DNA from 2 places in the Clavibacter vidaverae genome. Region 1 is predicted to be linked to the other one. Evidence: predicted binding sites of a transcription regulator. Region 1 holds the regulator's gene; the other holds the start of a gene.
The links. The regulator HspR, encoded in region 1, represses chaperone genes until heat shock. The targets are predictions, from matches to a motif close to AAGTTGAGTCNNNNNGACTCAACTT.

Region 1 (14,348 bases):
GTGCCGGCGCCGCTCTGCAGCGCGTAGTCGAAGACGTCGACGCCCGTGAACCCGGCGGCGGACCGGTAGGTGCAGCGCCCCCGCTCGGTGCCGCTCGCGACGCACGTCGCGCTGCCTGAGGTGGGCGACGCGGGCACGGGGCCCACGGCGCCGCCCACGAGCACGGGCGTCGCCGAGAGCTGCGCGCGGCTGAGGGTCGCGCCCGTCGCGGCGGGTCCGTCGTTCGCGAGCACGTCGATCACGACGGGCACGCCCTGCGGCGTGGTCGCGGCGTCGGCGAGCGGATCCGGCACGGCCAGCACGGTCGCGGTCGCGGTGCGCGTGATGGCCCCGGTCGCCGCGGTGGCGGAGGCCGTCGCGGTGTTCACGACGGATCCGGCCTGCACGTCGGCGGCCGTGACCGTGTACGTGGCGGTCGCGGTGACGACCTCGCCGGGCGCGAGCGTGCCCGAGGTCCCGGTCCACGTGTACGCGAGGGCGGAGACGCCGGCCCGCGGATCCGCGATGGAGACGCCGGTGAGCGTCGTCGTCCCGGTGTTCTGCAGCCGGAACGCGTACGTCACGACGCCGCCCGCGGCCGGCACGTTCCCGGGCGTCGCGGTCTTGGTGAAGGCGAAGGTCGAGGTGCGGGTGAGGGGCACGGTCGCGCTCGCGGAGGCCTGCGCGGGCGTGCCGCCGGAGCTCGCGCCGCGCACGGTGGCCGTGTTCGCGACCTGCCCGGCGTCGACGTCGGCCTGCCGCACGGTCGCGGTCGCGGTGGCGGTGGCGGTCGCCCCGGGGGCGAGCGCGCCCGCCGTGCCCGGCCACGTGTAGGCGATGGCGGAGAGCCCGGGCAGCGGATCCGTGATCACCACCCCGGTGAGCGGCACGGTCCCGGTGTTCCGGATGGAGAACGCGTACGTCACGGTCGCGCCCGCGCCGGTGCCGCCCGAGAGCGTCGCGCCCTTCGTGAGGCTGAGCGCGGCCGAGCCGTTGACGGGCGTGCTGGTGCTCGAGGTCGCGGTCGGGGCGGCCACCCCGGCGAAGGTCTGGCCGGAGACGGTGGCCGTGTTCACGAGCGGCGTCCCGGCGTCCACGTCGGCCTGGGTCACCGTGTACGCGGTCGAGGTGAAGGTCTGCGAGACGCCCGGCGCGAGGGTCACGGATGCGGGGCTGATGCCCGTGACGCGCGGATCCGCGACCGCCACCTGCCGCAGCGACACGTTCCCGGCGTTGCGCGCGACGAACGAGTACGCGATCCGCTCCCCGACGTCCGCCCGCCCGTTGCCGTTGGAGTCGGTGAGCGTGCCGGTCTTCGTGAGCGCGAGAGCGGGGGCGGGCGCGACGATCGGCACGGTCACGGCGCTCGTGTTGCTCGTCACGCCCGCGAGCAGCGTGTTGATGCCGCTCGCCCTCGCGCTGTTGGTGAACGTGCTGGAGACGGCCTCCGTGGGCGTCACGACGTGGATCCCCGTGCAGGTGATCGACCTGCCGCTGAGGAAGAGGCCCAACCCGAGCAGGCCGCCGGGGCAGGAGATCGACGAGGCCTGCGGATCGTTCACGGCCAGGTTCGAGAGCGTGAGCCCGCCGGTGTTGGTGACCACGAACTGGTACGGGATCGTCTGCCCCTCGGCGTAGGCCGCCGGCTGCGCGGTCGAACGGTCGATCTGCTTCACGAGGGTGAGGGGGGAGAGGTCGTCGATGCTCGAGACGCTCACCTCGCGGATCAGGTGCGTGTCCGTGAAGGAGCCCGTGGAGGCGAGGTAGCCGAGCTTGTAGGAGGAGGGGGCGGCCGTCGTCATCGTGTACTGCAGCACCCGGCTGAGCGAGGCGGTCGACGCCCCGGCGGTCGCGCCCGCGTAGACCGTGACCACGGGGAAGCGCGCGGTCGAGACGGTGATGCGGATCGTGCGGCCGAGGTCGGCGGTGGGCGTGATCAGCGTCGTCGTCGCGCGGAGGGACGTCGGCGGCACACCGCCCGTGAGGTAGCAGTAGCCGGTCGTGCCCGTGCCGGGCCCGCGCAGCGCGATGGTGTTCGGGCTGGGGAGGACGCCGGAGGTCGTGCAGCCGGCGCCGCGACCCTCCGTCCCGCTCGAGAAGTTGCCGTAGGCGTCGAGGCCGACGCCGAGGTAGCCGCCCGCGACGCCCGGCGAGGTCGTCGTCTGGGCGTACCCGAGGGATCCGCCGGCCGGGCCCGCGGAGGTCAGCGGCACGGATCCGTCGGTGAGGAAGAACCCGATGCCGTCGGCGCCGCCGGATGAGGTGCCGTACTGGTACTGGTCGAACTTGATGTCGAGTCCGCCGCTCGCCGGGATCGCGTTGTCGTAGACGACGCCGCCGACCGCGCTGGCGCGGTTGTCGGTGAGCTGGAGGGCGCCCGGGGTGGCGCTCGCGGGCGGCGCCTGCGTCCGGGATCCGCACACGCCCAGGGCGGAGCTGCCGCTGCCCGGCGCCGAGGAGGCGCGCGTGAGGCAGGCGCTGCCGAGCGGCTTCCACGCGGGGTCTGCGACGCTCGTGCCGGTGAACGACTCGGCGATGAGCTGCGACGCGGCGGTCGCGGTCTGCGCGGGCAGGGTCACGAGGAGTGCGGCGCCGACGGCCGCGACGACGAGCGCGGCGAGCCGGCGGATCCCGGGGCGGGAGCGGGCGCCGGCCTCGACCGGTCGCGGCTCGGCGGCGTGACGCGCATGCGCGGAGACCACGTCGACCACCCCCTCGAGATCGCGCTCACGGAGCGCCCCGAGGCCCCCCGGCCTCGCGTCGGCAACGCTAGGTCGGCCCTCGACCGGACAGAAGGTGGCCAGTAGCGAACTAGGTGAACCAGTAGCCCCCGTTCCGGCCCCGCGGCCCCCCGGCCGGGGGAGGACGGCCCCCCACCCGGGGGAGGGCGGGCTCGTCGCCGCCGGGGATCCTGTGAGTTGAGCCGACATCGCTCAACTCCCACCGCCGCGACTTGACGCTCGCCGCGCCCTGAGTAGAGTTGAGTCATCGCGGCTCAAGTAGCACGCCGCTGACGAAGCGGCACCGCGAGCGAGACTCCGCGGGACACCCGCGTCACCACACGAAGCGACCCCCGTGATCCGGGCGCCGCGGCAACAGAAGGAGAACACCCCATGGCTCGTGCAGTAGGAATCGACCTGGGTACCACCAACTCGGTGGTCTCGGTCCTGGAGGGCGGGGAGCCCACCGTCATCGCCAACGCCGAGGGCGCGCGCACCACGCCGTCCGTCGTCGCGTTCACCAAGGACGGCGAGGTGCTGGTCGGCGAGACCGCCAAGCGCCAGAACGTCACCAACGTCGACCGCACCATCTCGTCGGTCAAGCGCCACATGGGCACCGACTGGACCGTCGGCATCGACGACAAGAAGTACACGTCGCAGGAGCTGTCCGCCCGCATCCTCGGCAAGCTCAAGCGCGACGCCGAACAGTACCTGGGCGACTCGGTGACCGACGCGGTCATCACCGTCCCCGCGTACTTCAACGACGCCGAGCGCCAGGCCACGAAGGAGGCCGGCGAGATCGCGGGCCTCAACGTGCTCCGCATCATCAACGAGCCCACCGCGGCGGCCCTCGCCTACGGCCTCGACCGGGGCAAGGAGGACGAGCTCATCCTCGTCTTCGACCTCGGCGGCGGCACGTTCGACGTCTCCCTCCTCGAGGTGGGCAAGGACGACGACTTCAGCACCATCCAGGTCCGCTCCACCGCGGGCGACAATCGCCTCGGCGGCGACGACTGGGACCAGCGCATCGTCGACCACCTCGTCAAGCGCTTCAAGGAGTCGACGGGCGTCGACGTCTCGAACGACAAGATCGCCAAGCAGCGCCTCAAGGAGGCCGCGGAGCAGGCGAAGAAGGAGCTCAGCTCCTCCACCAGCACGAGCATCCAGCTGCCCTACCTCTCCCTCACGGAGAACGGCCCGGCCAACCTCGACGAGACGCTGACCCGCGCCAAGTTCGAGGAGCTCACGAACGACCTGCTCGAGCGCACCCGCAAGCCCTTCGAGGACGTCATCCGCGAGGCCGGCGTCTCGGTCGGCGACGTGGCCCACGTGGTCCTCGTCGGCGGATCCACCCGCATGCCCGCCGTCGTCGACCTCGTGAAGAAGCTCACGGGCGGCAAGGAGCCCAACAAGGGCGTCAACCCGGACGAGGTCGTCGCCGTCGGCGCCGCGCTCCAGGCCGGCGTGCTGAAGGGCGAGCGCAAGGACGTCCTTCTCATCGACGTCACCCCCCTGAGCCTCGGCATCGAGACCAAGGGCGGCATCATGACCAAGCTCATCGAGCGCAACACGGCCATCCCCACGAAGCGCAGCGAGACCTTCACCACGGCCGACGACAACCAGCCGTCCGTGGCCATCCAGGTCTTCCAGGGCGAGCGCGAGTTCACCCGCGACAACAAGAACCTCGGCACCTTCGAGCTCACCGGCATCGCGCCGGCGCCCCGCGGGATCCCGCAGGTCGAGGTCACCTTCGACATCGACGCCAACGGCATCGTGCACGTGTCCGCCAAGGACAAGGGCACCGGCAAGGAGCAGTCGATGACCATCACGGGCGGATCCTCGCTCGGCAAGGAGGACATCGAGCGCATGGTGCGCGAGGCCGAGGAGCACGCGGCGGAGGACAAGACGCGCCGCGAGCAGGCCGAGGTCCGCAACAACGCGGAGCAGCTCGCCTACTCGATCGACAAGCTCATCAAGGAGAACGACGACAAGCTCCCCGAGGACGTCAAGTCCGAGGTCCAGGGCGACGTCGACGGCCTGAAGAGCGCCCTCGCGGGCGACGACGAGGCCGCGGTCAAGACCGCGTTCGACAAGCTCTCCGCGAGCCAGACCAAGCTCGGCGAGGCCATCTACGCGCAGGGCCAGCAGGAGCAGGCCGCGGGCGAGACCCCCGAGGGCGCGTCCGAGGCGAAGAAGGACGACGAGGACATCGTCGACGCCGAGGTCGTGGACGAGGACGACGAGGACAAGAAGACCGACCGATGACCGAGGACACCGCGAACGGCGAGGGTCGCACGCCCGAGGACGAGGGAGCCGAGCAGTCGGCGCCCGCGTCCCCGGCCGGGCCCGACGCCACGGCGGACCAGGCGGCGGACCAGGCTGAGGTCCCGGGCGAGGACGGCGCGTTCGTCGAGGCCGAGGGCCCCGACGTCGAGACGACCGACCCCATGGACGAGGAGCTGCAGGACCTCATCGAGAAGACCCGGAACGAGCCCGTCGAGGGCGACTCCGAGCACCTCGCGGACCTGAAGCGCGTCACCGCCGAGTACGCCAACTACCGCAAGCGCACCGAGGCCAACCGCGAGATCGAGCGCCAGCGCGCGGTCGGCGACGTGGTCAAGGGCATCCTCCCGGTGCTCGACGACCTCGACCGCGCCGAGAAGCACGGCGACCTCGCGGAGGGCGGACCGCTCACCGCGATCGTCGCCAAGCTGCGCACGAACGTGGAGCGCATCGGGCTGGTCAAGGTGGGCGCCGTGGGCGACGCCTTCGACCCGCAGGTGCACGAGGCGATCTTCCAGAAGCCGAACCCCGAGGTCCAGGTGGACACCGTGGCGGACGTCGTCGAGAGTGGCTACTACATCGGCGAGACGCTGCTGCGGGCCGCGAAGGTCGTCGTCGACAAGCCGGAGTAGCGCCATCAACCGCAGCATCGATCCGGCTGCACCCACCCCGGTCCGGGCGTCCGCACGCGCGGGCGCCCGGACCGGGTCGTGCGGCCCCCACCACGAGAAGAAGAAGAAGGGAGGCGTCTGATGGCCAGCCAGGACTGGTTCGACAAGGACTTCTACAAGGTCCTCGGAGTGTCCAAGGACGTCTCGGAGGCCGACCTGAAGAAGGCCTACCGCAAGCTCGCCCGGCAGTACCACCCGGACAGCAACCCGGATCCGTCGGCCGAGGCGCGCTTCAAGGAGATCAGCGAGGCCAACGCCGTGCTGTCCGACAAGGAGCAGCGCCGCGAGTACGACCAGATGCGGGCCATGGGATCCGGCGCGCGCTTCACCGCGCCCGGTGCCGGCGGCGGCCAGGCGGGCGGGTTCGAGGACGTGTTCGGCGGCATGTTCGGCCAGCAGGCCGGCGGCCGCGGGCGTCGCGCGGCCGGGTTCGGATCCGGCCAGCCGCAGTACAGCCAGGGCGGGTTCGAGGACATCCTCGGCGGCATGTTCGGCAACGGCGGCTTCGGCCAGTCGACCGGCGGCTACCGCGGGTACGGCGCGCCCACCAAGGGCCGCGACGTCACCGCGTCCACGACGATCGACTTCCTCACCGCCGTGCAGGGCGACGTCGTGCGCCTGCAGGACTCCGACGGTCGCCCCCTCACGGTGCGCGTGCCGGCCGGGGTCTCCGACGGCCAGAAGATCCGCCTCGCTGGCAAGGGCGAGCCGTCGGGCGACGGCGGCGCGTCCGGCGACATCATCCTCACCGTGCACGTGCGACCGCACCCCGTGTTCGAGCGCGACGGGCTGAACCTCCGGGTCAACGTGCCCGTCACGTTCCCCGAGGCCGCGCTCGGCGCGACCATCGAGGTGCCCACGCTCGGCGGCGACCCGGTGCGGCTGAAGGTCTCGCCCGGCACGTCGAGCGGCAAGGTGCTCCGCGTGAAGGGCCGCGGCGTCACGACCCCGAAGGGCACGGGCGACCTGCTCGCGCGCATCGAGGTCGCGGTGCCGTCCCGCCTCACCGACGCGCAGCGCGTGGCGCTCGACGCGTTCGCCAGCTCCGGCCCCGCCGAGGACCCGCGCTCCGAGCTCATCGAGCGGGCCAGGGGCTGACGTGGATCCCCGCGACACGATGGACGAGGACGCCCCCGTCTTCGTGATCTCCGTGGCGGCCGAGCTCTCGGGCATGCACCCGCAGACGCTCCGGCAGTACGACCGCCTCGGCCTCGTGTCGCCCACCCGCACGGCCGGGCGCTCCCGCCGCTACTCGATGCGCGACATCGTGCAGCTGCGGGAGGTCGCCCGGCTGGGCGCGGAGGGCGTGAGCCTCGAGGGCATCGCGCGGATCCTCGAGCTCGAGAACCAGGTGTCCGAGCTCCGCGGGCGCGTGCGCCAGCTGGAGTCGGCGCTCGCCGACGAGCTGCTCTCGCGGCCCGGCCGCCGTGTGTTCGCGGCCCGCGGCGACGGCGACGTGGTGTCGCTGCGGGCGGGCGTGCGGCCGTCGCGGCAGACCGAGGTCGTGCTGTACCGCGCGGCGCTCACCATGCCGGACGGCGACGCCGACGGCGGCGGGCGCGGCGCCCGGTGAGCGACGCCCGCGCCACCGCATCCATCGCCGACGACCTCCTCGACCTGGGCGCGCTCCGCCGCCGGCCCGACGTCGAGGCCGAGAACCTCTTCGCGGTCGACGCCGCCGACCGCCTGCTCCTCGACGAGCTGGTGGCGCTGCTCGCCTCCGCCGCCGACGCGGGCGCTCCCGTCCGGCCGGAGGAGCTCGTCGTCATCGGCGACTCGTACGGCGCGCTCGCGCTGGGCGCGGCCGCCGCGCTCCGTCGGGCCGGGGCGGTGGATGCGCTGCGCCTGCGCGTGCACCAGGACGCCCTCGCCTCCGAGACCGCGCTCGACCTCAACGCCGAGCTCCTCGGCGAGCGGGCGGAGATCGCCCACCACGGGCTCGACGACCAGCTCGCCGCCGGCGCCCGCGTCGTGCTGGCCCGCCTCCCGCGCAGCCTGGACGCGCTCGACGAGTGGGCCGGCGTGGTCGCGCGCGCCGCGGACGACGACGTCACGGTGCTCGCGGGCGGGCGCGTGAAGCACATGACCCCCGCGATGACCGACGTGCTGCGCCGCCGCTTCGGGGACGTGCACGCGACGCTCGCGCGGCAGAAGTCGCGGATCCTCCTGGCGCGCGGCCCCCTGCGCGAGGCCGCCGCAGCCTCCGACGCGTACCCGCGCCGCGAGTCCCACCCCGACCTCGGCCTCGAGGTGCGCGCGCACGGCGCCGCCTTCGCCGGATCCAAGGTCGACATCGGCACGCGCTTCCTCCTCTCCTTCCTGCCCGACCTGCCCCCCGACGCTGGCGTCGCGGTGGACCTCGGCTGCGGCACGGGCGTCATCGCGTCGGCCGTCGCGCTCGCCCGGCCGGGCCTCCGGGTCATCGCGACCGACCAGTCGTGGGCGGCCGTCGACTCGACCCGCGCGACGGTGGCGGCGAACGGCCTCGGGGAGCGGGTGACCGTGGTGCGCGACGACGCGGGATCCACCGTGCCCGACGGATCCGCCGACCTCGTGCTGCTCAACCCGCCGTTCCACACGGGCGCGACCGTGCACGCGGGCCTCGCGCCGCGCCTGTTCGCCGCGGCCGCGCGCATGCTCCGCCCCGGCGGCGAGCTCTGGACGGTCTACAACAGCCCGCTCGGCTACCGGCCGCAGCTGACGCGCATCGTGGGGCCCACGCGCGAGGCGGGGCGGAACGCGAAGTTCACGGTCGCCGTCTCGACGAAGGCGGACCCGGATCCGCGGCCGGACCCCCGGGCCTAGCCCGCCTGCGTCGGCGGATCCAGCACCAGCAGGTCGCCGATCTCGCACTCGAGCGCGCGGCAGACCGCCACGAGGGTCGAGTAGCGGATCGCCCGCGCCCGGTCGTTCTTCAGCACCGACAGGTTCACCTGGCTGACCCCCACGATCGCGCTCAGCCGCGTGAGCGTCATGCCCCGGGCGGCCAGCAGCTCGTCGAGCCGGCAGTGGACCCCGGTGGGGCCGTCGTCGTCGCCCGCCATCAGACGAGGCCGCGGGTGTCGCGCTGCAGGCGCTCGCCGTGCTCGACCACGAGGCCCACGATCATCAGGGCGAAGCCGAGCGCGATGGTCGACAGGTCGACCTCCGCCACCACCGGCCAGAAGCCGTCGACCCCCGCGGTCGGCTCGTTGAGCGCCTCGCCGACCATCCACGCCACGCCCGTACGGACGCCGAGGGAGAGCAGCGCCGCGATCATCACCGTGCCGCCCGCGAGGGTGACCACGAGGCTGAGGCGTCGGGCGAGGGGATCCGGCCGGAGCAGCCGCCGGGCGATGATCGCGACGGTGCCCGCGAGCGCGACGCCGACCGCGGCGTCGAGCGCGATGCGGATCACGTGCATGACGACGATGCCGCCCGGCAGCTCGCCCACCGCCACCTCGGCCGTGCGGTACGCGCCCGCGCGCAGGTCGGCGGGGCCAGCGTCGGCCTCGGCGGGGAGGGACCCGCGCATCTCGAGCGACGTGTGCACGACGCCCGTGCGGATCGTCTCGACGGCGCTGAGCACGGCAGCCGCGGTGACCAGGAGGGCGACCAGCGCGGCGAGGGCGAGGGCGGCCCGGAGGACGCCACTGGTGACGCGCGCGGAGCCGCTGGTTCCGGCGAGGGGTGCGGTGCTCATGATGCGTCCTATCGTTCATCGTTACAACGAATGTCGATATGTTCGCACGCGGGCGGGCCCCGTGTCGAGCGCCGCGCGGATCACGCCGGGTGCGTGCGGAACCACTCCAGGAGCCAGCGGGCGCGCGAGGGGGCGTCGGGGCGGGCGGCCGCGGAGGCCGGCTTGTCGAGGAAGTCGTCGTAGCCGTGGAGCTCGCGGACGGTCGCGTCGTCGACCGTGCGGAAGCCCATGGACCAGCCCGGGAACTGCCGGGCGGGGATCTGCTCGTCGAGCAGCAGGCGCACGTCGGTGTGGCGCTCGTCCGCCGCGATGGCCGCGAACACGGCCTGGACCGCGTCGTCCGGGCCCTCGAGCACCTGCATGAAGCGGCCGTCGCGGTGCAGCAGCAGTCCGGTGAGCCCGGTCCGGTCGTTGTTCCGCACGCACTGGCGGAGCAGCTCGGCGAGGTCGTCGTCGGTCATGTGCCGCGTGGCGGTGCTCGTGTAGACGGTCGTGCGCATGATGGGTCCCCCTCAGGCCGTCCTCCCATCCTGGACGGTCGGAGCCCGGTTCGGGAGGGGGCGGGCCCGCGAAGCCGGATGTCGGACAGGCGCGCGTGCAGGAGAGGGCAAGAGCCCGGCGCGCTCGCGGGTACGGTGCGCGCCGGGCCCCTGCTGCTGCCGCGTCCGTTCGGGTCGGCGCGCGGAGGGATCTGATGAGCGGCCCCGCTGAGCGGGGGGACGCGACGGGTCGCTCCTCGGGTATCCATTCGCACAACGGCATCGGGGGAATCCGCTGTGCTGTTCAGGACTCTACGGCGTCGGTCCTCACTTTGGGGGACCACTCGTGCGGGACGCGGGGTGATCCGTGGGTGAGGAGCGGGTGAGCGCCGCGTGCCCATGCGGATCCGGGGTCGGTCGACGCGGATCCGGTGGATCTCCTGACACGTCACTCCGCGGACATCCGCAGGGCGCGTCGGCGTCGGCGCCCGCGCCCGCGTCCGCGTCAGTGCGCGTCGCCGAGGCGGCCGGCGAGGCGGCCGTGGATCGCGCGGCTCGCCTCGTTCATCCCGCGGATCTCCACCGTCGTGCCCCGCGCGCGGTACCGCGTCTCGATGGCGTCGAGCGCGGCGACCGTGGAGGCGTCCCAGACGTGGGAGCGCGACAGGTCGATGACCACGCGGTGCGGGTCGTCGGCGTAGTCGAAGCGCGTGGTGAGGTCGTCGCTCGAGGCGAAGAACAGCTCGCCGTCGACCGCGTAGAGCGCGCGCTCGCCGTCCGCGTCCGCCTCCAGCGTGCGGGTGACGCTCGTGAAGCCGGAGACGCGGCGCGCGAAGACCACCATCGCGGCGATCACGCCCACCAGGACCCCGATCGCCAGGTTGTCCGTCGCGACGACCACCACGACGGTGGCGACCATCACGACCGTCTCGCCGACGGGCATCCGCCGGAGCGTGGACGGCCGGACGCTGTGCCAGTCGAAGGTGCCGACCGCGACCATCACCATCACGGCGACGAGCGCGGCCATGGGGATCACCGACACGACGTCGCCGAGGCCCACCACCAGCACGAGCAGGAAGACGCCGGCGAGGAAGGTGGAGATGCGGGTGCGGGCGCCGGACGCCTTCACGTTGATCATCGTCTGGCCGATCATCGCGCAGCCGCCCATGCCGCCCGCGAAGCCGGACGCGATGTTCGCGATGCCCTGGCCGAGCGCCTCGCGGGTCTTCCGGGAGCGCGTGTCGGTGACCTCGTCGACGAGCTTCGCGGTCATGAGCGACTCCAGCAGGCCGACGACGGCCATGGCGACGGCGTAGGGCGCGATGATCCCGAGCGTCTCGAGCGTGAGCGGCACCTGCGGCACGAAGAGGGTCGGCAGGCTGTCGGGCAGCGTGCCCTCGTCGCCCACGGTCGGCACGGCGACGGCCGCGAGCACCGTGACGAGGGTGAGCGCGACGATCGCGACGAGCGGCGCGGGGATCACGCGGGTGACGCGCGGGAGCAGCGCCATGATCGCGATGCCGACCGCGACGATCGGCCACACCATCCACGGCGCCCCGATCAGGTGGGGGAGCTGGGCCGCGAAGATGAGGATCGCGAGCGCGTTCACGAAGCCGACCATCACCGAGCGGGGGATGAAGCGCATGAGCTTGGCCGCGCCGAGCGCGCCGAGGGCGAGCTGGATGAGGCCGCCGAGGATCACGGTGGCGATGAGGAAGTCGAGGCCGTGGTCGCGCATCACCGGCGCGATGACGAGGGCGATGGCGCCCGTCGCGCCCGTGATCATGGCCGCGCGGCCGCCCACGATCGAGATGACCACCGCCATCACGAAGGCGGAGAAGAGGCCGACCTGCGGATCCACGCCCGCGATGATCGAGAACGAGATGGCCTCGGGGATGAGCGCGAGGGCGACGACGAGGCCGGCGAGCGTCTCGCGGGTGAGCAGGCGCGGGTCCTTCAGCGCCTGGAGGACGGTGGGGCTGGTGCGCACCGGCGTGGGTGCCGGGGCAGGGGCGGTCCGGGTCATGGGACTCCTCGGGAGAGGGCGGGCGGGGCCCGCGGTGGGACGGCGCGACGGCGCGCCGGACGCGCGCGGCATCGGGCCGGACGCGGGAAGGATGGGGGAGCCGAGCGGCTCGGGATGACCCTCACGTCGCGTGAGGGTGCCTCCGTCGCCGACCCTACCGTCGCGTGAGGGTCCGTGTCCAGCCGGGGCCGTCAGCCAGCTGCCGCGAGCCGCCCGCCGCGGATCCCGGGCGCGCGGCAGCGGCGCGGCCGACCGGGGTCGACCGCGCCGCGGGTGATGCGGGTGCTGGGGCGCCGGCGTCAGCGCGCCCCGCCGCCGAGGGTCCAGGTGCGCACGTGCTCCCAGGTGAGGGTGGTCCACCAGCGGCCCGACCAGTCGGGGCTGGCCGTGCGGTACATCACGACCGTGTCGCCCACGAAGCCGGTGGGCACGGGCTCGCCGAGCTCGCGGATGAAGGCGCCGACCTCGTCGTGGAGGTCGGGGCGCACGGCCAGGTCGTGCGAGGCGAGCGAGAGGTGCGCGCGGAACCGCTCGGGGTCGAACTCGTGCAGCTCGGGCGAGCGCATGGTGCGGCGGAAGGGCGCGACGACGCGGTCGATGTCGGCCGCGAGCGCGAGGAGGTCGGCGTTCTGCGACCCGTCGGGGCGGCGGTCGACGTCGTAGACGTAGCCGAGGCCGAGCTCCCGGACCCCGGCGTTGTGCACCGCGAAGGCGGGGCGGTCGGCGAGGAGCTCGGTGACCGCGTCGATCACGAGGTCCTCGTCGCGCCCGAACGGCTGGCTGCCGATGAGGGTCGCGTGGGGCGGGAAGGCGCCCGCCGAGACGATGCCGTACTGGGCGCGGAGCTGGTCGGTGACGACCGTGACGGCGCGGCAGGTGCGCGCGTCCGGGCGGAGGTAGATGCCGTAGCGGAAGGGGTCGCTGTCGTCGCGGGGGAGCGCCGAGGGGTGGCTGGGGCTGGCGATCCGGCCGGCCGACGCGGGCGCGGTGTCGGGGGCGGCCAGGGCGTAGGCGGCGGGGTCGTCGTGGTCCATGCGGTGTCCTCCAGGGCGTCGGGCGGATGCAGGGAACGTTCCCTACGATGCGACGACCACCGTGGCACATCGCCGGCGAGCGGGCGCGACCCGCATGTGAACGACGGGTGGACGGACGGTGGCGGCGGGCGGGGCGAGGCGCCGGGTGGATCCCGCGGGTCAGGCGCGGAGCGGGACGGCCGTGCGGCCCCGGATCAGCTCGCCGTCGACCGCGGTGTGGCGGGTGCCGCTGACCGTGCCGTCGATGCGGTCGACCACCGCGTCCACCGCGAGGGCGCCGATGAGGGGGATCGGCTGGCGCCACGAGGTGAAGCCGAGGAGCTCGCTCGTGAAGGGCGGGAGGCCGTCGTACCCCGTGATGGAGACGTCCTCGGGTGCGCGCACGCCGCGGCGGCCGAGGCCGTCGAGGATCGCGAGGGCCCACATGTCGCTCGGTGCCATGACCGCCGTGACGCCGCCCGCGTCCACGATCGACTGCGCGACGTCGTCCGCGCCGTCGATGTGCCCCTCGGCGTGCTCCTCGCCGCGCACGTGCACGACGTCGAGGCCGAGGTCGCGCAGGCGGTCGAGCATCGCGAAGGTACGGGCGGAGATCGTGAGGGAGAGGGCGGGGCTCAGGGTGACGACGGCGACGCGGCGGTGGCCGAGCGACGCCACGTGCTCGGCGAGGCCGTGGCCGCCCGTGGTCTCGTCGCAGTAGACGCTGCTGAGCGACGCGTCCACCTCGGGTCGGCCCGCGACGACCGTGGGGATGCGCTGCGCCGACGGGAGGATGTCACCCACCGGGAGCGCCCCGCTGCACACGATGAGCCCCTCGACCTGGAGCGAGACGAGCGTCTCGAGGGCCTTGCGCTCCTCCGCGACGTCGAAGGCCCCGAACCCGGTCGCCGTGACGACCCGGTAGCCGCGCTCGGACGCGCGCTGCTGGAGCGCCGTGAGCAGGTGGCCGTAGAACGGGGTGGACGCGTCGCGCACGAGCACCCCGAGCGTGTGGGTCCGGTGCGCCGACATGCCGCGCGCGTGGGCGTTGGCCACGTAGCCGAGCTCGGCGGCGGCCTCGCGGACGGTGCGCTGCGTGGCGGCCGCGACGCCCGGCGCGCCCGAGAGCGCGCGCGAGACGACGGACTTCGAGACGCCCGCGCGGGCGGCGACGTCGTGGATGGTGGGGGCGGCGCCGGGGCGGCTCATGCGCGGACCCGCGGGCTCGGCGGGGCGGACGCGGGCGGCGAGGCGGGCGCGGGCGGCGCGGCGGCGGGGGACACGGGTCCACGGTAGCGACGCGGAGGGCCGGCGTGCGGGCGGACCGCTACCGGGGGTCGCGCGCGGAGGGCGGCAGCGGCAGGCCGGCCGCGCTCGCGCCGAGGCGGTCGAGTATCGCGCGGCACGACGCCCGGAGCAGCGAGCGGGGGAGCGGGGTGGACTCGTCGCCGGCGCCCGTCATCCCCGCGGTGCGGCGGGCCTCGCGCAGCGGGTC
Region 2 (14,348 bases), on a different contig from region 1:
CGCCGGTCGCTCGGGTGCGGCTGCCGCTCGACGTGCCCGCCCTCGGCGAGCGCGTCGATCACGTAGGTCATCTGCGTCTTGTCGATGCCGAGCCGCTGCGCGAGCGCGAGCTGCGACGACGGCTCCTCCGTGGTGATCGCGACGAGCACCTGGTAGCCGCGCGGACCGCCCGGCACGTCGGCCACGGCGGTCTGCGCGGTGCGCACGAAGCCCTGGTAGACGGCCTGGATGGACCAGCCGAACTGCGTCTCGATGCCGCCGGATCCCCAGTCGATGCCGGATCCGTCCGCGTCGGTGTGGTCGCTGCGGGAAGTCATAGGGAGAACATATCGAGAGAAGACCGTCTTGTGCAAATACGATCTCGAAGTCGTAAGGATCGGAGGGCAGCAGCGCGCGGGCGACGGGGCTGCCGCGTCGAGCCGTGCGCCGGATCAGCCCCCGAACGGCCGGAGCGACACCGACTCGAGCGTGCCGTCGCGGGTCTGGTCGACGACGAGACGGACGGCCCGCGCGACCGAGGCCGGCTCCAGGTAGCGCGTCTCGTCGTACTCGCCGCCCTCCTTGGCGCGCAGCTCGCGCTGCATGTCGGTGGCGACGCGGCCCGGGTGCACGCTCGAGACGCGCACGCCGTGCGGGCGCTCCTCCTCGCGCAGGGCGTCGCCGAGGGCGCGGAGGGCGAACTTGGATCCCGCGTAGACGCCGCCCGTGGGGTTGGCCGTGAAGCCGGATCCGGAGTTGACGAGCACCACCTGCCCCTTCGCCGCCCGGAGCGCGGGAAGGAGCGCGCGCGTGACCTCGGCGACCGCGAAGACGTTGACCTCGAAGACGCGGCGCCACTCCTCGACGGGCGTGGTCGCGACGGCGTCGCCGCCGATCACGCCCGCGGAGTGCACGAGCACGTCGAGGCGGTCGAGGTCGGGCACGAGGTCGGCGAGCCCGCCCGCGGCGAGGTCGGCGGCCCAGCCGACGGCGTCCGGGAGGGAGGCAGCGAGCGCGTCGACGGCGTCGCGGTCGCGGCCGTGCACGATCACGCGGTGCGTGCGGGCGAGGTCCTCGGCGACGGCGCGGCCGATGCCGCGGGTGGCTCCCGTGACGAGGGCGACGGGGCGGGCGGTGTCGGTCATGGATCCTCCTGGGTCGCGGTCCTCCAGGCTACCGACGGCATCCGGCCACCCCGTCGGGCGCCGCCGGGGGCATGACGTAGCGTGAAGGGGTCCGCCGCCGAGCGGCCCGCCGCCCGAGAGGATCCGCCCGTGCACGCCCGCTTCCCCGCCAGCCTCGAGGTGCTGCGCCAGGAGGCCCGCGACGAGCTGGACGCCGTGATCGAGCACCGCTGCCGGAACGGCGACGACCCGTGGGAGGTCATCCCGCAGCTGCCCACCGTCGACGAGCACGTCGTCGCGACCCTCCGGCAGGACGCGCTGGAGGCCGACGGCATGGCCGAGGAGCTCGCCCGCGTGCGCCACCCGTCGACCGCGCCGGGCATCGTCGCGCGCTTCGAGTACCGGCTGCTGCGCGGGATCGCGCTCGAGCACCCTGACCTGTCGCGGGCGGTCTGGACGCTCATCGGCCAGATGGAGCGCGACCTCCGCCGACGCTCCTGAAGAGGTGGTCAGAGCTGCATTCGCTGTCGGCGAACGCCTTGGCACTCGCCTGGGTCGAGTGCTAACCTGATCGCAGTTGAGCCGAGGGGGCTCAACCCCGCAGATCATCAGAGGAGTCGAGCATGAACATGACCTTCGATCCGTTCCGCGAGCTGGACCGCGCCATGGGCGCGCTGGCCGAGACCCGCCAGGCGAACCGCCCGATGCCCATCGACCTGCACCGCGAGGGCGACACCTACGTGCTGGCCGCCGACCTCCCGGGCATCGACCCGGGATCCGTCGACATCGACGTCGACGGCCAGCTCCTGACCATCCGCGCCGAGCGCACGCTCGCCGGCGACCAGAACGTGCGGTGGCTGACGCGGGAGCGCGTCGCCGGCACGTTCCTCCGCCAGCTGACGCTCGGCCAGGGCATCGACACGGAGCGCATCTCGGCGCACTACGCCAACGGCGTGCTGAGCGTCACCATCCCGGTGAGCGAGCGGGCGAAGCCGCGCAAGATCGCGGTCACGTCCGACGAGCCGCAGGGCCAGGAGGGCCGCACGCTGACGGTGGAGCAGGGCGCGCCCGCCGCGAGCTGATCCACGCAGGCGCCCGGGGCGCCGCCACCACGAGGAGCCGTCGTCCGCATCCGCGGGCGGCGGCTCCTCGCATGTGCGGGCCGGGAGCGTCAGCCGATGCGCGGCAGGAGACCCCGGTGGATCGCGAGCGGGTTCCGCAGCGAGCCGTGGACCTGCATGACCGGCGCCTGCAGGTCGACCATCCGCCGGTTGTCGCGCAGCTGCAGCCGGTTGAGGCACGAGCGGTCGAACGACGGCGTGAACAGGTCGAACCAGGAGAAGCGCTCCGCGAGCTCCGGGTGCGCGCGCTCGTGGTCGGCGAGCGCCTCGGCCGCCACGCGCCAGAGGCCGTCGGGGCCGAGGTCGTCGCGGTCCTCCACGAGCGCGGCGGCGAAGCGCAGGAAGCCGTCCATCACGTCGGTGAAGACCGTGAGGGTGCGCTCGCCCTCGGGGATGTCCAGCTGGATCCGCCGCACGTCGACCGGCACCTCGCGCTCCAGGTCGAAGAGGGCGACCTCCTCCGCGATGTCCTTCATGAGCACGCGGACGACGACGTGGTCGCGGAGCACGAGGATCACGTTCTCGCCGTGGGGCATGAACGCGAGGTCGTGCGCGATCAGCGCGTGCGCGAGCGGCACGAGGTAGGCGTCGAGCCAGCGGCGGATCCACGCGGCCGCCCCGATCCCGGACGCGTCGATGAGCTCCCCCAGCACCGTCCTCCCGTGCGCGTCGACGTGCAGGAGGCTCGTCATGCTCATCAGCCGCTCGCCCTCCGCGAGGCCGGGGAACGGCGACTCCCGCCAGAGCGCGGACAGCATCTTCCCGTGCGAGTGGCCGGGCGGCAGGGCCGACTCGACCCGCTCGTCGCGCACGCCGACCGCCGCGACCTCGCGGAGGATCCCGAAGCCGAGCCGGGCGAACTCCGCGTCGCCCGTGACGAGCGCGTGCACCCAGTCGTTGATCGCCGGGGTCACCGCCATGTACGCCGGCGAGAGGCCGCGCGTGAATCCCATGTTGAGGATCGACAGCGACGTCTTCACGTAGCAGCGCTCCGGGGTGGTGCGGTTGGCCCACGTGCGGATGGACTGCTGCGCGCCGTACTCGTCGTCGCCCGTGCCGAGCAGCACGATCTCGCGGCGGGCGACGAGGCCCGCGAAGGTCACGGTGACGACGTTCTCCCACTGCCACGGGTGCACCGGCACGAGGATCCGCTCGGCGGGGTCGATGCCGAGCGCCTCCATCCGCGCGCGGAAGCGGGCGCGGGCGGAGGCGCCGAGCTCGGCGTCGAGGAACGCCTCCCGGTCGAGACCGTCGATCGCCGTGAAGCGCGCGAGGCGCGCATTGACGGCGAGCCAGAGGATCCGCACGTCGGCGCCGGCCTCGGGCGCGTACCGGTCGTGGTCGTCGAGGTCGAAGCCGATGCGGCCGTTGGTCGCGACGAAGCACGGGTGGCCCTCGTCCATCGTCGACTCGACCTCGGCGAAGGACGCCGTGAGGAGCCCGCGCGCGTCGGGCACGTCGCGGAGGCGCGAGAACGCGGCGGCCGAGAGCGTGCTCTGGATCTCGTCGAGGTACACGGGCAGCACCTCGTCGGTGATCCCGAGGCGGTCGCGGAGGTCGAGCACGAGGTCGGTCGCGTCGAGCTCCGCGGGCTCGCCGTCGACCGTGCGGCGGATGCTCGCCTCGTCGACGTCCCAGTGGTCGAGCTCGAGGATGCGCGCGCGGTACGTGTGGACGCTCCGGCCGTCGGCGCTCGCGACGCGGTACTCGGCCGGGTCCCTCGGGTCGTGGGGGCGGCGGGGCTCGCCGGGCAGCAGCTCCGGATCCACGCGCTCGGGCGCGATGAGCAGCTCGTGCGCGAACTCGGCGAGCGCCTTCCGCACGAGGTGGCGGGTCGCGGCGGCCCACACGTCGGGGCGGAGGTGCGCGGCGCGGTGGACCTGCGGGTCGGGCTCGGATGCGGGATCGGCGGGCGCCGTGGGCGCGGTCGCCGCGTCGGTCTCCGCCGGGTGCTCGTGGGTGAGGGTCATGTCGTGTCCGTCCGTGGGTGAGGCGTGCAGGAGGGCGTCGGCGCGCGTGGCGACGCTGAGGAGCGCGTGCTTGGTGCCGAGGTCGACGACGCGGAGCGGCCGGAAGCCGACGAGCTCGTTGAGGCGATGGATCGCCGTGTTGCGGACGTCCGGCTCGACGACGAGGCGCCGCACGGCCGGATCCCGCAGCAGGTGCGCGACGACGTGCCGCATGACCGCGGTCGTGAACCCGGGCAGCGGGTCGCCCGACGGCGGGGCGACGAGCAGGTGCATGCCCAGGTCGCCGGGGAGCGGATCCAGGTGCGCGCCGATCGGGTCGTCCGCCGGGTCGTACTCCTCGACGAGGAACGCGGGGACCCCGTCGTGCAGGCCGATCCAGGCCGCGCGCCGGGGATCCGCCGCGATGGACCGGTACTCGGCCCGCACCTCGTCGAGGGTCGCGTGCTCCATCTGCCAGAAGCGGGCGCGCGGCGCGGTCACCCACGCGTGCACGAGGGCGGCGTCGTCGTCCGGGTCGAGCGGGCGGAGCTCGAGGGCGTAGGCGGGCGCGGGCGCGGGCGCGCTCACGCGAGCACCCCCGATCCCGCGGCCGGCACGTCGTCCGGCAGCCCGAACTCCTGGAACGCGATGCGCTCCTCCACCGCGTAGTCCTCGCGTCCCGTGATGGCCCGCAGGATCCGGGAGTTGCGGTGCGCCGTCATCCCGAGGTCGGGCGCGACGAAGCCGTGCGTGTGCACCTCCGCGTTCTGCACGAAGAGCGTGCCCGCGTCGTCGACCGTGTGCTCGCGGGCCACGTCGAGCCGGCCGCGGGCGTCGCGGTGGACGCGGTCGCCGAGCCCGTCGAGGATCCGCGGGGCCTGTGCGTCGTACCCGCTCGCCATGATCACCGCGCCCGTCGGCCACTCCCGCTCGGCGCCCGTCTCCGCGTGCCGGAGCCCGAGGACCGCGCCGCCGCCGGGCGCCGGCCGCGACGACACGACCTCCGCGTTGGTGAGCAGCCGCGTCGGCACGCCGGATCCCGCGTCGCCGCCCGGCGCGAGCCGCCCCTCGGCCCGCAGCGCGTCGAACGCGAGCCGCTTCCGGTACAGCGTGTGGAAGATGTCGTCGATCAGCTCCGAGTCGATCCCCTTGTAGAGGTTCCGCTGCTCGCGCAGCAGCACCTCGCGCGCGTCGGCGGGCAGGCCGAAGAAGTGGTCGCTGTACTCGGGGCTCGTCATCTCGAGCGTCAGGCGCGTGTACTCGAGCGGGAAGAACCGCGGCGAGCGCGTGATCCAGTCGAGCCGGTAGCCGCGGGAGTCCACGTCCTCGAGGAGGTCGCGGTAGATCTCCGCCGCGCTCTGCCCGCTGCCGACCACCGTGATCGCGTCCCGCTCCTGCAGCGCGTCCTTGGCGCCGAGGTAGCCGGAGCTGTGCACGACGCCCGGCAGGTCGCGCACGGCCGCGGGCAGCCACGGCGGCGTGCCCACGCCGACCACCAGGTTCCGCCCGCGGTGCACGTGCGTGCCGCCCGCGGAGTCGACCGACTCGACGACGTACGCGCCCGCGAACTCGTCGAAGGAGATCGCCCGCACGTCCCGGTCCATCTCGATGCCCCGCGCGCGCTCGGCCGCCCATCGGCAGTAGGCGACGTACTCGCTGCGCAGCACGAAGAAGTCCTCGCGGATGTAGAAGGAGTACAGCCGCCCGGTGTCCTTGAGGTACGCGAGGAACGAGAAGCGGGAGGTCGGATCCGCGAGCGTCACCAGGTCGGCGAGGAACGGCGTCTGCAGGTGCGCGGTCGGCAGCATCATGCCGGGGTGCCAGTCGAAGCGCGGCTTCCGCTCGAGCACGACGACATCGAGGTCGTCGAGCGGATCCGCGAGGCACGCGAGCCCGAGGTTCGCGGGGCCGAGACCCACGGCCACGACGTCGCGGATGCGGTCGGGTGCGGCGGCGCTCATCGGGCGACCTCCGCGGCGGTCGTGCGCGCCGCCTCGTCCAGGCCGGCGTCGAGCGCATCGCCCGCCTCCACCACCATCCGCAGGATCGCCGCGATGTGCGCGTCCGTCGTCGCGGGGTTCAGCAGCGTGAGCTTCAGGTGCGCGCGTCCGTCCACGCGGGTCGCGGCGACCATCGCCCTGCCTGAGTCCTGGATCGCCTTTCGGATGCCGCGGTTCACGGCGTCCGAGCGGACGCCCGCATCAGGACCCGCGGATCCGTCCCGCTCCCCCGCCGGCACGTACCGGAACACGAGCGCGCTGATCTCCGGCCGCACCACCACGTCGAGCGCCGGATCCCGCCGCAGCGCCGACCACGTGCGGTCGGCGAGCGCGATGACGTCGTCGAGCATCCTCCCGACCCCGTCGGCGCCGACCGTCCGCAGCGTGAGCCACAGCTTCAGCGCGTCGAAGCGCCGGGTGGTCTGCAGCGACTTGTCGACCTGGTTCGGGATCTCCTCGTGCGCGCGATCCGCCGGGTTCAGGTAGTCGGCGTGCAGCGTCGCGTGCCGGAGCGTGCGGCCGTCGCGGACGATCAGCGCGCTGGAGCTCACCGGCTGGAAGAAGGTCTTGTGGTAGTCGACGGTCACGGAGTCGGCCCGCTCGATCCCGTCGAGCAGTCGCCGGTGCCGGAGCGACGCGAGGAGGCCGCCGCCGTAGGCCGCGTCGACGTGCAGCCAGATCCCCTCGCGCCGGCACACGTTGCCGATCGCGGGCAGCGGATCGACGCTGCCGAAGTCGGTGGTGCCCGCGGTCGCGACCACGGCGATGGGCAGCAGGCCGGCCGCGTAGCAGCGCGCGAGCTCCCGCTCGAGGGCGTCGACGCGCATGCGCATGGCGTCGTCGGCGGGGACGCGCACGACGGCGTCGGGCGCGAGGCCGAGGATCCGCGCGCTCTTCTCCACGCTGAAGTGCCCGACCTCGCTCACCAGGATCCGCATCCGCTGCCGGTCGGCCATCGACAGCCCGTGCACGGCCGCCGCCTCGTCGCGGGCGAGCAGCAGCGCCTGGAGGTTCGACTGGCTGCCGCCGCTCGTGAAGACGCCGTCCGCCTCGTCGCCGAGGCCGATGCGGCCGGCCGTCCAGTCGATGAGCGCGCGCTCGATGAGGGTCGCGCCCGCGCTCTGGTCCCAGGTGTCCATCGACGTGTTGACGCTCGAGAGGATGAGCTCGCCCGCGATGGCCGGGATGAGGATCGGGCAGTTGAGGTGCGCGACGTACGACGGGTCGTGGAACCACACCGCGTCGCGCAGGTACAGGTCGTCGAGCTCGTCGAGGGCGTCGTCGAGGGCGCCGAGCGGGCGGTCGAGGTCGAGGCCCGCGAAGGATCCGCGGAGGCGCTCGGGCGTGATCCCCGTGAAGGGTCCGTCGGCGCGGCCGGCGGCGGCGCGCACCCGGGAGGCGGCGGAGCGGAGGGCGGCGTCCCAGCCGGGGAGGGAGCGGTCGGAGAACAGCTCGGCGGCGGGATCGGCGACGGTCGCAAGCGGATCGGCGCGGGGGTCGTCGAGCGTCGGATCGGACGGGCGGGAGGCGTGCGGGGAGAGGGTCATGGGTCCTTCGTCGGTTCGATGGGGAGCCGTGTCCGGGTCACGAGCACCGTGCTCACTTAGGCAAGGCTCACCTAATATGAAGGGCCTCGGACGGGAACGCAACCCGGCCGACGACGACTCGCGGGGCCCCTCCGCGAGGCGGTCTCGCGACCCCGTTTCGGGGGCGCCGACGCCCAGGTCGCGCCGCCGGGGCGCTCGTAGGGTGGGGAGCATGAGCGACCGAGACGACCAGGCAGACGGCATCCGCACCGGGCGCGGCCCCGGCGATCCCGACGGGCTCGTGACCGTGGACGACGTGGTCGCCGACGAGGCGGATGCACTCGCCGGCGTCGGCGACGCGGTCCGCGAGCCCGAGGGCACGACGTACGGCCACGCGGAGGAGGACACCCTCGAGGTGGAGGATGCGGATCCCGCGAGCGCCGAGTACCCCGAGGTCCCCGACAACCGCGCCGTCACGGCCGCCGACTCGCACATGAGCGCGCCGGCCGACGACGCCGCCGGGCACGTCGACCCCGAGGGCCGCTGACATGACGGATCCCGCTGCCGCCGACGCCCCGCGCCACCCGCTCGCCGAGCCCGCGCCCATCGACGCCGACTCGGTGGCGGAGCAGGCCGAGGCCGCGGAGGAGGACGCTCGCGAGGCCGCGCCCGACCCGTTCGGCGAGGGTCCCGACGACCAGTGATCCGACTAGCCGCGTGCCGCCGTGACGGGCAAGGGACGCCGCACATGCGCGTTGCCTGAACGCCGCCACACGCTGCTGGAGGCCGAGCGTAGCGTCGAAGGCATGGACACCGACGACCCGCGCCTCCAGCCCGCGGACACCTCAGACACCAATCAGGACAAGGACTTCATCTCGCCCAGCGAGGACGACACGCAGGTCAAGCAGGAGCAGCAGATCGTGGAGAGCGAGGGCGTCTCCGACGACGTCCCCGCCGCCGCGGACGACGTGCAGGTGCTCCCTGGATCCGGCGGACCCGACGACGTCGGCGAGATCGACGTCGATCCCGACGAGCTCAACCTCAGCGGCGACTCGATCCCCGGCCACCCCAAGCCCGAGGCGGGTGAGTGACGGTGACCGACGCCACCTCCACCACCCCCGATGACGACTCCACCGGAGACGACACCGCCCTCGACGCGGTCGGCATGGACAAGGAGACGGTCGTGAACGACGCCGTCGCCGGCGAGACCGTCCTCCCCGACACCGACGAGCCCGTCGAGCAGATCGACGAGGACGATGCCGTCGCGGCGGCCGACGCCGAGCCCGAGGCCGACGCCCTGGGCGTCGACGGCGAGGCCGAGCCGGTGCTCGCCGAGAACGATCTCGCCGGCCAGGACATCGACCTGGACGACACCCCGCCGAGCTGATCCGCACCCCTTCCTTCCCGCACGCACATCCAGCACGAGGAGAGCACATGAGCACCGACCAGTACACGTTCCAGGACCCGACCAAGATGTACGCCGACATCGACCCGACCGCGCAGCAGCAGGACGGGCCCGGCCTCGACGCGGACCTGAACGAGACCGCGGACCGCGGCGAGAGGACCTACCGCGGATCCAGCCGCCTCGAGGGACGCAAGGCCCTCATCACCGGCGCGGACTCCGGCATCGGCGCCGCCGTCGCGATCGCCTACGCCCGCGAGGGCGCGGACGTCGCGCTCTCCTACCTCCCCGAGGAGGAGGAGGACGCGAAGAAGGTCGTCGCGCTCATCGAGGAGGCGGGACGGAAGGCCGTCGCGATCCCCGGCGACATCTCGACCGCCGAGTTCAGCCGCGAGCTCGTCGCGAAGGCGGTCGAGGGCCTCGGCGGCCTCGACATCCTCGTGAACAACGCCGGCAAGCAGCAGAACGTCGACGCGCTCGAGGACATCTCGGACGAGGAGTTCGACCTCACCTTCAAGACCAACGTCTACGCGATGTTCTGGATCACGAAGGCCGCGCTGCCGCACCTCAAGCCCGGCTCGACGATCATCAACACGTCGTCGATCCAGGCGTACCAGCCGTCGCCGAACCTCATCCACTACGCGACCACGAAGGCGTCGATCAACACGTTCTCGAAGGGCCTCGCGCAGCAGCTGGCGCCCAAGGGGATCCGCGTGAACGTCGTCGCGCCCGGCCCGATCTGGACCCCGCTGCAGACCGCCGGCGGCCAGCCCGCGGAGGCGCTGCCGGAGTTCGGCGAGCAGACCCCGCTCGGCCGCGCCGGCCAGCCCGCCGAGCTCGCGCCCGCCTACGTGTACCTCGCCTCGAACGAGTCGAGCTACGTGATCGGCGAGACGCTGCACGTCAACGGCGGCATGCCGACGCCGTAGCGGGACGCGCCCCGGCGTGAGCCGGAGGCATGATGCGAGGGCCGGAGGGGATCACACCTCCGGCCCTCCGTGGTTCGCGGCGCCGGAGGCGATGCGGTGTGTGACCCCACGGTGCCGGGCGGCGAGCACGCCGGTCCGCGCCACCACCTCCGCGAGGGCCATCGTGATGAGCCCGGTGGACCACGTCGAAGCCGCGTGAAGGTCGAGGCGGACGCTCGCGTCCGCGATGATCCGCTCGCCACCGTGAAGGGCGAGCAGCCCGAAGGCGAGGCGCCCGCCCATCCCCGCGACCCATGCGGCGGCCGCGAGCCACGAGGCCCGCGCCACGACCACTCCGGCCCGGGCCTCGACGCGGGTGAGGCACCCGCATGCCAGCCCGAGTCCGGCACCCACCGCGCCGAGGCCCGCGACCAGCGCGCGGTCGGAGACGTACGGCGGCACGGCGCCGAGGTACTCGACACCCGCCCAGGCCACGAGCAGCACCGGCCAGAGCAGGCTGAGGAGCGCCAGGCGCTTCCCACGGATTTGACGGATCACGAGCAGCATCAGGGCGATCGAGACGAGCGCGTCCGTGACGTCCATCTTGGATGCTCCCTCCCGTGCGGGCTCCGCCTGCGGCTGCGAGCAGATCGATTGCATCTGTTCCAGATGCATCTGCCGCAGATGATATTATGCGGACGACGACCGACGCAAGGGCGGGCGTCGATGACGAGGGAGGTGGCGCATGTCCGCTCGGAGACCGGCGATCGGCGTCGTCGCGCTGAGCCGGCTCGCGCGGATCCTGCGCGAGGTCGCCCTCGACGCCAGCCAGGGCGGCCGCGCCCTCCCGATAACGGGCGGCGAGCTGACGCTGATCGAGGCCGTCGCCCGGCAGCCCGGCAGCACCATCCGCGAGCTGTGCCAGGCGACCGGGCTCACGCAGAGCTGGGTCTCGACGCTCGCGCGGCAGCTCTCCGACAAGGGCGTGGTGCGGCTCGAGGCGGATCCGGCCGACCGGCGGCGCACCCGCGTGCGGCTCGATCCCGAGACCGCCCGGCGCGCCCTCCACGAGGAGGGGCGCCGGCCGGTCGGCGACGCCCTGACGCGCGCGCTACCCCATCTCGACGCGAGCGACGCGGCGGAGCTCGAGCGGCTCCTCGCGCGGGTGCACGCCCTGGTGGCGCCCGGATGCGAGCGGGACGCCGGGAGCGCACCGGAATAGGGTCGGGAGATGACCGGCACCCCGGCCCGCATCGGCGGGAACGTCCTCGCGGGGCTCGTCGCCGCCGTCCGCCTCGTCCGGCAGCCGCGGCCGCTGCATCCGCACGGCGTCGCGCTCACGGGGACGCTGACGCCCGTCGCGGGGCGCGCCGCGTCCGGGCTCGCGTGGCTCGACGGGCTCGACGCGCCGCTCGCCATGGACGCCCGCTTCTCGCGCGGCGGCGGACTCCCGCCGGCGCTCCCCGACGTGCTCGGGCTCGCGCTGCGGATCCCGGGCGAGAGCGGCACGACGGTCGACGTGCTGCTCGCGTCCACCGGCCTCTCGCCTGTGGGCCGCTTCCTGCTCGGGCCGCGGCGCGCGTTCTCCGGAGCGCGGCTGACGACGCTCATGCCCTACCGCGGAACCGCGGGGCCCGTGCTCGTCGGCGTGCTGGTGGACGTGGATCCGCCGCTGCCGGCCGGCGCCGCCGACCTCGGACGCGCGCTCGCGACGCGGGCCGCCCGGATGCGGCTCGTGCACGCGACGCCGGGCGGGCGGTGGCACGTGGCGGCGCGGATCGAGCTGACGCACGACGCCGCGGGCCCGCTCGACACGGCGACGCGCGCGGATCCCGTGCTCGCCGCCCCGCCCGGGGACACGACGTATCCCTGGACGCGCCGGCTCCGGGCGCCGGGCTACCGGGCGGCCCGGCGCGGCCGCCCCGTCGCGTCCCGGCACGCCGCCCAGGATCCGGACGCCTGACCGGGAGGGGACGGCCGGAGCGAGCATGCCGACTGGTTCGGACGCAGGACTCGGAGACGACGGGACGGGCCGGAGGTGTCCCGGCCCGGGCGTGCTGCGCGACCGTCAGCCGCAGTGCGACTGGAAGAGATCGGGGAACACGACGGTGTATCCGCCGGTGATGTTGCAGGTGCGCCAGTTCGCCGGACCCTGTCCGCCCCGGAGGACGTAGGAGACGATCTGCACGCAGGCCTTCCCCGAGTGGTTCGCCGTGCAGATCTGCGCCGCGAGCTTGTAGGAGTCGGTCTGCCCGAAGGAGAGTCGCGCGAGGTCGTACGGCGTGACGAAGAAGGAGCGGTTGACGAGTCCCGCCTGGCTCGCCGCGATCGAGCCGGCGTCCGCGGTGGAGGACGAGGTCGGCGCGGCGGGGGCCGCGGACGCCGATCCGGTCGGGGTGGACACCGAGACGCCGAGACCGACGACCGCCGCAAGGACGGCCGTCGCGAGGAGGCGCCGGGCGGTGGCTCGCGGGGTGGGTGCGAGGCGAGAGGACATGGGGACTCCTTGTGGTCCGCGGCGACCGTCGCCGGGGAGCGATCGAACCGTAGCGACGCGCTGGCCCCCACCGGACCGCCTGTGGACGAGTGCCGTCGTATCTGTAGCACCGGAGCGGGGATGGACGTCGGGAAAGGGCCCCGTCCGCGTCGCCGCGCGCGGAACGGGCCCGGAGGAGATCCTCCGGCCCGTTCCCTCCGTCATCCCAGGCAGCGTGAGCGCCGGATCCAGCGAATGGTGGCACCCGCGCCGCGGACCCGTCGGTCGTCGTGGTCCGGCACCGGCCGGATGCGCCTCGGTCAGCCGCCGCAGCGCGACTGGTACGTGTTGGGGTACGCCACGATGAAGCCCTCACCGCGAGCGCATGTGCGCGGGTCCGTCACCCCCGGGTAGCCCTGGAGCACGTAGGTGACCAGCTTCGCGCAGGCGATGCCCGAGTGGAACTGGGTGCAGATCAGCCCCGCGAGAGCCTGGGGGCTGAGAGTCCCCGCCGCGAGCCTCGCAACCGTTCGAGAACTGATGTGGAACTCGCGATTGACGATCCCCGCCTGACTCGCGGCGATCGGGTCCGCCTGCGCTGCGGAATGAGAGGTCGGTGCGGCGGGGGCCGCGGATGCGGCGCCGGCCGGAGCGGACATCGAGACACCGAAAGCGAGGACCGCCGCCAGGGCGGCCGTCGCGAGCAGGCGGCGGGCGCTGGACGGCGGGGTGGTCGTGAGGCGAGAGGACATGGGACTCCTTGTGGTCCGCGGCGACGATCGCCGCGGAGCAGTCGAACCGTAGCGACGCGCCGCCTCCCCCGTGCTGCCTGTGCACGTGCGAGCGAGCGCGCGCCACGGATGACGGGTGCGTGCCCCGCGCACCCGCCGGGAGCGCCCTCGACTCCGCCCCGTTCGGCATGCGGCACCCGAGGCGGAGGCACCGCTCCGCTCAGGAGTGGCCGGAGCGGCCGGAGGGGCCGGAGCGGCTCCGTGCAGGGGCTCGGCGCGCGTGCATCAGCGGCCGCAGTGCGATCTCCAGATGGAGGGGACGACCACGGTGTAGCCGCTGAAGCCCCCACAGGTGAACACGGTCACCCGACCGAGGAGGCGCAGGCCGTCCTCCAGGAGCGGCACGCACGTCCTCCCCGAGCCATGTGCCGTGCAGGTCTTCACCGCGAGTCCCGCGAGGGAGATCTGGTGGCTTGCCAGCAGGGAGAGGTCGGGCGAACCGACGAAGTAGGTGCGGGAGGAGATGTGCAGCCATTCGCTCGCCGCGATCGGATCGGCTACCGGGGATGAGGATGAGGAGGCCGCGACGGGCGCCGCGGTCGCCGAACCGGCCGGCGTGGCGACCGAGACGCCGAGAGCGATGACCGCCGCGAGGGCGGCCGTCGCCAGCAGGCGCCGTGGAGAGAGACGCGCGGCGGCGCCGAGGGAAGAGGACATGAGGACTCCTGGTGGTCCGCGGCGACCATCGCCGGGGAGCAGTCGAACCGTATTGACGCGCCGCGATCCGTGCCGGGCCTCCACAGGAGCGGACATGAACGCCAGACGGACGACGGGGGTGGGCCTCTCGCACCCATCGCGTCAGCAGGTCCGCTGGCCGGGCCTCGTCGTCAGCCGCTGCAGCGCGACGCGAACGTGTCGGGGTGCACCACGGTGAAGCCCGCACCGCAGACGCACGAGCGCAAGTCCTCCAGCCCCTGGCCGCCTCGGAGCACGGAGGAGACCGACTGCGCGCAGCCCTCGCCCGAGTGATGCCGGGTGCAGATCAGACCTGCGAGCGCGCGGGGGCCGAGCGTCCCCGCGATGAGCTGCACGACCGCTCGCGGACCCACGTGGGATCCGCGGAAGCGGAGGG

Region 2: a site for HspR is predicted at 1,678-1,702, ahead of ACMT9T_RS13365 (Hsp20/alpha crystallin family protein). Genes of this name have one in related genera too.

The regions. Positions count from the first base shown of each region.
Region 1 is NZ_JBLJAM010000001.1:2,092,766-2,107,113, reverse strand. It holds gene ACMT9T_RS09975 (DUF7507 domain-containing protein) at 1-2,681, opposite strand, end outside; gene dnaK (molecular chaperone DnaK) at 3,093-4,964, shown strand; gene ACMT9T_RS09965 (nucleotide exchange factor GrpE) at 4,961-5,614, shown strand; gene ACMT9T_RS09960 (DnaJ C-terminal domain-containing protein) at 5,735-6,751, shown strand; gene ACMT9T_RS09955 (heat shock protein transcriptional repressor HspR) at 6,771-7,226, shown strand; gene ACMT9T_RS09950 (class I SAM-dependent methyltransferase) at 7,223-8,458, shown strand; gene ACMT9T_RS09945 (helix-turn-helix domain-containing protein) at 8,455-8,697, opposite strand; gene ACMT9T_RS09940 (hypothetical protein) at 8,697-9,335, opposite strand; gene ACMT9T_RS09935 (BLUF domain-containing protein) at 9,416-9,835, opposite strand; gene ACMT9T_RS09930 (SulP family inorganic anion transporter) at 10,320-11,840, opposite strand; gene ACMT9T_RS09925 (heme utilization protein) at 12,140-12,874, opposite strand; gene ACMT9T_RS09920 (LacI family DNA-binding transcriptional regulator) at 13,034-14,062, opposite strand; gene ACMT9T_RS09915 (hypothetical protein) at 14,181-14,348, opposite strand, start outside.
Region 2 is NZ_JBLJAM010000002.1:131,936-146,283, forward strand. It holds gene ACMT9T_RS13350 (MarR family winged helix-turn-helix transcriptional regulator) at 1-317, opposite strand, end outside; gene ACMT9T_RS13355 (SDR family oxidoreductase) at 432-1,124, opposite strand; gene ACMT9T_RS13360 (hypothetical protein) at 1,254-1,604, shown strand; gene ACMT9T_RS13365 (Hsp20/alpha crystallin family protein) at 1,727-2,185, shown strand; gene ACMT9T_RS13370 (GNAT family N-acetyltransferase) at 2,275-4,761, opposite strand; gene ACMT9T_RS13375 (lysine N(6)-hydroxylase/L-ornithine N(5)-oxygenase family protein) at 4,758-6,134, opposite strand; gene ACMT9T_RS13380 (pyridoxal phosphate-dependent decarboxylase family protein) at 6,131-7,720, opposite strand; gene ACMT9T_RS13385 (hypothetical protein) at 7,932-8,246, shown strand; gene ACMT9T_RS13390 (hypothetical protein) at 8,248-8,403, shown strand; gene ACMT9T_RS13395 (hypothetical protein) at 8,506-8,790, shown strand; gene ACMT9T_RS13400 (hypothetical protein) at 8,787-9,086, shown strand; gene ACMT9T_RS13405 (glucose 1-dehydrogenase) at 9,134-10,030, shown strand; gene ACMT9T_RS13410 (DUF1453 domain-containing protein) at 10,082-10,684, opposite strand; gene ACMT9T_RS13415 (MarR family winged helix-turn-helix transcriptional regulator) at 10,755-11,231, shown strand; gene ACMT9T_RS13420 (hypothetical protein) at 11,241-11,972, shown strand; gene ACMT9T_RS13425 (hypothetical protein) at 12,078-12,506, opposite strand; gene ACMT9T_RS13430 (hypothetical protein) at 12,806-13,237, opposite strand; gene ACMT9T_RS13435 (hypothetical protein) at 13,502-13,933, opposite strand; gene ACMT9T_RS13440 (hypothetical protein) at 14,104-14,325, opposite strand.